DNA from 2 places in the Paenibacillus sp. SORGH_AS_0306 genome. Region 2 is predicted to be linked to the other one. Evidence: a T-box and tRNA genes for the amino acid it is inferred to sense, from the RefSeq annotation. Region 2 holds a T-box; the other holds one or more tRNA genes.
What was found. The T-box of region 2 lies ahead of QE450_RS14340 (valine--tRNA ligase). A T-box ahead of a tRNA ligase gene usually reads a tRNA of that ligase, here a tRNA-Val.
Positions count from the first base shown of each region.

Region 1 (3,428 bases), 480 kb from region 2:
GATAGTGCTACACTTCCTAAAGTAACAGGAACAGCAGTAGATGGAACAACTGTAGATTTGTCTAAGCTTGTAGAATGGAGTGCAGGTGACGGAAGTATTGCTTCAGTCACAAGTACAAAAGTAGAAGCTGAAAGCGAAGGTAACGTTAATCTAGTGGGTACAATTGGTGATCTTAAAGTAACTGTACCGGTATCGGTTCAGACCAAATTGCTTGTATTGACACCAGACGTAACAACATTAAGTATTGTAGTTGGTGAAACTGCAAGCTTGCCTAAAGTAGAAGCAATGACAGTAGAAGGTTCTACCGTTGATGTAAGCAATGATATCGATTGGACATCTTCTTCTGAAAGCTTGTTGTTAACAGGTTCCAAAGCAAAAGCTTTATTAAACGGTAAAGCAACGCTTAAAGGAACGTACCTTAACAAAACAGTTAAAGTTGCGGTAACGATGGAACCAAAAATTAAATCAATCACTGTTACACCAGATGTGGTTGAGTTGAATATCAAAAAGAGCAAAACTATTAAAGCAGTAGGAATCTATGCTGCAACAGGTAAATCGGTAACATTGTCTACTAAAATGAATTGGGTTTCTTCGAATCCTTCTGTAGCGACTGTTAAAGGATCAAGTGTTAAAGCACTGAATCTAGGAACAACAACGTTAACAGGTTCGTATCAAGGATTAACATTGACAGTTAAAGTGAATGTAACTGCGAAGTTGAAAAAATTAACGTTCTCTGAGAAAGCGTTGAAATTGACTGTAGGCGATGCTAAATCTGTTCAAATCGTAGCTGAATACGATACAGGTACCAAAGTCGATGTTACCAAAGAAGCAACATGGACAAGTACTAAAGCAAATATTGCTACAGTAACAGAAGGTAAAATTACAGCACTTGCTAAAGGAACAACTACGATTAAAGTAGAATATGGCGATAAAAAGCTATCAACTACAGTAAATGTAAAAGAAGTTGTACCAGCCAAACAATAATCATATCGATTCACTTCATGTGAGGATATAACTTTAAGACTCTACCTAATCAGGTAGAGTCTTTTGTATAACAAGGATAGTTTGAGCTAGCAGAAGATATATAGAAGAGCGACTTGCCAAAAGGCAGTACTTCATTTAAAATAAGAACAAAAGTTCGTATATAGTTATAGATAGACTTTATACGATATTGTTAGGAGAGATACAGAATGTTAGAAGATAACGAACGCAAATTGTTACGTATTTTATATAACTTCTTTTCGTTATACCGTCGTATGCCAGAATGGAGAGAATTATCATTTAAGACAGGCAAAACGACAAATGAACTCAGTCAAATCTTATTGTCTTTAGAAAATAAAAAATACATATACTGGGATAGCAAACTTGAAGTAAACAGTATCGTCATGATCCAGGGCTGGGAGCGTAAAGAAAAGACGGTACTGCCTCTTCCAGAGTCTTATTGGACACAATATTGAAGTACATATACAACAGACGTAGTGGAGTCTGTATCCTGCCTAACCGGAAATGTGAATCACTACTAGAAAGAGCATAGTCGTATGCAAGCAATTGATTGACAACACTATAAATTCTTGATATTATATGGAAGTTGTCATACTTATTTTGACCTGTTAGCTCAGCGGGAGAGCACTATCTTGACAGGGTAGGGGTCAGTGGTTCGATCCCACTACAGGTCATAACCGAAAGTCCTTGTCTCTCAAGGGCTTTTTTATTTTTTGAATAAAGGAGCGACATCATATGATTCAGCGTTACCGTATTACCAGAGAGATGCAACAACCAGAAGGTCAAGTGGATCCGATTACATTAGAAGAGTGTCAGGCTTATTTTGCGTTGCAGCCGGACTTTATCTATACCCCTGTGTTTACCGTTAAAGGAGAAGCGACGATGTCGATCGAAGGAGATTTCTTCTTGTGGGATATTGGAACAGCTTCAATTCCGTTTCGTCATTATGAAGGTGATCTATACGTATCAGGTACCAATGAAGCTGTTATCCCGAAAATGATAGAAGTGGCTAGTGCATTACGAGCAGACATTGCAGAAGGATAAGGCTGTCTGTATAAAGTTCCAAAAGATTTTGGAACTTTATTTATTTTTATAAAATTCCTCAAACAACATATTAATACTATTTGATAACGATTACAAACTACATATACTTCTAACGATTTTCTAAGTATTTCCAATATGTTTGTGAAATTGTGTTTTAAACGACTGTAATCGGGGTCATATTAAATAAGCGTATCATTCAAGAGCGTATTAATTGATTTGGAGGAATTATGATGAACTTAGAATCTATGGTAACAGCACCTGTAATGGAAACAGAAGATACAGAAAATAGCTTTGTGGCTCAAGTACATGCTATTTTGAAAAATCGTCAAAATTCCGATTTAGCAGTAAGAGGCAAAATCAGCGAATTGGTTAGCCGATATACAGCAACAACCAACTAAACTGCATACATTTATCTAACAACAACTATAAATCATACTATATATAAAAACAGGCTGAACATTAGTGTTCGCCTGTTTTTTGATGTGTAGATTGATAAAGCATACATAGAGGCTCCTCTTACATATGTATCTGCAAAGTAAAAAAGAGGCAATAAAATACGCTCGATGCAGGTGTAATAAAACAGTAAAAAGCCCTGTATATCTACAAATATTCCAACAAAATACCAGATAGGTTTACTATAAGCACAGAAAAAAATGGTTTAATTTTTGACTTATGGTAAATATTTTTGATAATAACTGTGCTTCTTTTGATTTGAATTGTAATTAAAAGGTTAAATCCTTGTATAGATTAGATTTATTTGTATACGATGGTAGCTTAGTACATTTATTTTAAAGGTATCCACCTTGTCGAATAAACGATTTACTAGCCCAATCAATTCAACAAGAAAAGGGGTAGAATCTTATGCGTCAACAGCACCGATATGTCAATATGGATGTGCAGTACAATGACCAGATTCTTGATGTTAGTATTGTTTTTTATATGTATGGTAAGTTATCCAAATCGTATATTCGTTTTCGTTACAAAAAAGTAGATATCTTTGAATTGTATGATAGTAAAGAAGAAAATTACCAACAAGCTGTAAAAACAATCTGTGAATTGATTGATACGATCGGAGTCGAAACTTATAGAAAATTCGATCGTAGTATGGGCGAATTGAAACGCATCTACAGTAGACGAATTATTGTAGACAATAAAGTATATGCTAATTTTTATGAAAGTGAATTGAGTGTAGGCGAACGATTTATGTATAGCCGCGAAATTATGATGAACGATGGTAACCAATTAGAAGACCATTTGCTAATTGAAGACCGTGAAGATGTAGAATCTAAACAGCAAGTTTTGCGTAATTTGCGTCGCAAAGTTAAAAATTATTTTGAGGAAGTCGAAGTTTTACCACATCCTCAATATTTAAATACAAAATA
Region 1 covers NZ_JAUTBP010000001.1:2,822,491-2,825,918, reverse strand. Annotated here, with positions in the region: gene QE450_RS12270 (Ig-like domain-containing protein) at 1-984, shown strand, start outside; gene QE450_RS12265 (hypothetical protein) at 1,191-1,457, shown strand; tRNA gene QE450_RS12260 (tRNA-Val) at 1,605-1,676, shown strand; gene QE450_RS12255 (hypothetical protein) at 1,738-2,046, shown strand; gene QE450_RS12250 (hypothetical protein) at 2,277-2,444, shown strand; gene QE450_RS12245 (hypothetical protein) at 2,908-3,428, shown strand, end outside.
Region 1: it has a tRNA-Val gene. The T-box ahead of QE450_RS14340 (valine--tRNA ligase) is inferred to sense a tRNA for this amino acid. The anticodon was not compared.

Region 2 (3,428 bases):
GCCATAATGCAGAACTGAACCATGTATCCAATACGTCTTCATCTTGACGTAATGTTTTACCTGCATGTTCAGGTAAATGACTTGGATCTTCTGTTGCTACAATAATTTCGCCTGTTTCTTCACAATGCCATGCTGGAATACGGTGTCCCCACCATAATTGACGGGAGATACACCAGTCACGTACATTTTCGATCCAGTTCAAATACGTTTTTTCAAAACGATCCGGTACAAAGTTAACACCTTCGCCTTCTTTTTGCGCTTTAATCGCAACATCAGCAAGTGGTTTCATTTTTACAAACCATTGTGTAGACAAATACGGTTCAACTACTGCGCCTGTACGTTCGCTGTGTCCTACTTGGTGTACATGATCTTCGATTTTGATCAAAACGCCTGCTGCTTCTAGATCTTTAACGATCTGTTTGCGACATTCACTACGATCTAATCCTTGGTATTGGGCTGCATTTTCATTCATCGTGCCTGTCTCATCCATGACTACGATCTGAGGCAGATCATGACGATGCCCCATTTCAAAGTCATTCGGATCATGAGCAGGAGTGATTTTTACAGCGCCACTACCGAATTCACGGTCAACATAATCATCAGCAATAATCGGAATTTCACGTCCGGTAATTGGCAACACTAGCATTTTACCAATCATATCTTTGTAACGTTCGTCTTTGGGATGAACGGCTACCGCTGTATCACCAAGCATTGTCTCCGGGCGAGTCGTTGCTACTACAATATGTCCGCTACCATCTTGAAGCGGGTATTGTAAATGATACAGATGTCCGTTCACTTCTTTGTATTCTACTTCGATATCTGATAAAGCTGTACGTGCTTCAGGGTCCCAGTTAATAATGTATTTACCACGATAAATGAGACCTTTGTTGTACAGCTTTACAAATACTTCACGAACCGCTTTGGATAAACCTTCATCCAATGTAAAACGTTCGCGTGAATAATCAAGAGAAAAGCCCATTTTCGCCCATTGCTCATGAATGTTAGCTGCGTATTTGTCTTTCCATTCCCATACTTTTTCTACAAACTTCTCACGTCCCAAGTCATGACGAGTGATACCTTCTGCACGCAGATTCTGCTCTACTTTGGTCTGTGTTGCAATCCCTGCATGATCTGCTCCTGGAAGCCAAAGCGCATCAAAACCTTGCATCCGTTTGGTACGAGTCATAATATCTTGCAATGTAAAATCAAGTGCATGTCCAATATGAAGCATACCTGTTACGTTAGGAGGTGGAATAACAATTGTATATGGCTTCGCATCAGGACGTTGCCCTGCTTTGAAAAAATCATTTTCCATCCAATAGTCATACCATTTACGTTCTGCCGATTTAGGATCATAAGTTGTCGGCATTGAAGTTGTTGCTTGATTCTCATGCGTATCTGCCATAGTAAATACCCCCATATTCGTAGTCATTTTGCTAAAATTCTCAATAAAAAAAGCCCTTCGTCTCAAAGGACGAAAGGACTTAGCTCTCGCGGTACCACCTTTGTTTCGTCCATGCATAAAAAAGCCTATGAACGACACTCCGAGGCAGATAACGGCTGCTACCGGTTTATTCTACCTTCAGTATCCATCTAATAGGTTTACTGAAATTCAAATAAACAACTCCCAGGCGACTTCGATCTACCGGATCCTATAGAACCTTTCAGCGCAACAGTTCTACTCTCTTGAGGACGATATAATCTACTATTCCCGTTCAAGGTTATTGAGATCATAAATAAATCAATATTTACTCCAAATCATACCCGTTGCTCCTATCAAAGTCAATAAAAAACCTGTCATAGAGCTGACTTAAAGGCGAGGTATGCCTGATTGATCCAATAATTCGATCATATCCTCAGGTAAAGGATCATTAACAGTCATTATTTCCTCTGTAAAAGGATGTTCAAATGTTAATTGTTCTCCATGAAGCGCCTGACGATAAAATTCTTGACTACCTCCATAAAGAACATCCCCGATAAGCGTATGACCGGCATCACTCATATGCACACGAATTTGATGAGTTCGTCCTGTTTCTAGTGTTAACCGCACAAGACTCGCTCTGGCTGAACTGTATATTTTCTCAATATGAGTAATCGCTTCTTGCCCTGTCGGAGACACCCGTCGACGCTGTTTGTGATGGCGATCTTTACCGATCGGTTGATCTATGATAGTTAATTGGTCACTTACTTTGCCCTGTACAATAGCTATATATTTACGATCAATCGTTTTAGAACGCATTTGCTCATCTAATTTGGATAAAGCAAATTCATTTTTGGCATATAAAACAGGGCCTGTGGTATCTTCATCCAGACGATGCACATGACGAACAGCACATTGCTGATTTGTTTGTTGATAATGATCGGCTACTACATTGGCTAATGTAATCGTTGGATCAGATGCTTCCGAAGGATGAACATTCATACCTGCTGGCTTATGCATCACCAGAACATAATCATCTTCATAGAGCACTTTCGCGCGATCATGTGGACGAGGATCAAATCCATAATCCATCGGTGGAAACAGACGAAGCCGAATATGCTCTCCGTCTATTTTCACTTCACCTTTGGAATGCAGTCGACCGATTAATTTCACCGGAACCGATACTTGTTCTAACCACTGCATCACCGCTTTGTGTCTGGCATTGCCTTCTGCCTGTAGAAGATCATGATCTGGCGTGATTTGTAACCATTCTCCATCTCTTATAGAACACTGAGCCAGAATAGAAGATGGCTTAGGATCGGATACATTCATCATGATTGCAAAGACTTCATCACTTCATAATGAGCTGCAAGCGTCTGTTCAATATCTTCATCACTATGAACACCCGATACAAACATACCTTCAAATGGAGACGGAGCTACACTGATTCCGCGATCTAACATGGCTCCAAAGTAACGTTTAAACATATCCATATCGCTAGCTTTGGCAGAATCATAATCTGTTACCGGACCTGCTGTAAAGAATGGACATACCATCGATCCTACACGATTGACAGTCAACGGAATCCCAAACTCAGCCGCATTCTTTTCAAATCCTGCTTGCAAACGAGCAGAAATTGTCTCCAAACGCTCATAAACTGCTGGAGTTAAAAGACTAAGTGTGGTGTACCCTGCTGCCATAGCCAGTGGATTACCACTCAATGTTCCTGCTTGATAAATAGGGCCTGTTGGCGCTACTTGCTCCATAATCTCACGTTTACCACCATAAGCACCTACAGGCAATCCACCACCGATGACTTTACCCAGACATGTCAAATCAGGTGTAACACCATAACGTCCTTGTGCACAATTCAAATCAACACGGAAACCTGTCATCACTTCATCGAAAATAAGCAAACTACCATATTGAGTCGTAATATCACGTAATCCCTGTAAAAATCCCGGTTGCGGTGGAACCACTCCCATATTTCCAGCAACAGGCTCTACAA
Region 2 covers NZ_JAUTBP010000001.1:3,301,728-3,305,155, forward strand. Annotated here, with positions in the region: gene QE450_RS14340 (valine--tRNA ligase) at 1-1,405, opposite strand, end outside; T-box leader at 1,468-1,728, opposite strand; gene QE450_RS14345 (RluA family pseudouridine synthase) at 1,811-2,755, opposite strand; gene hemL (glutamate-1-semialdehyde 2,1-aminomutase) at 2,752-3,428, opposite strand, start outside.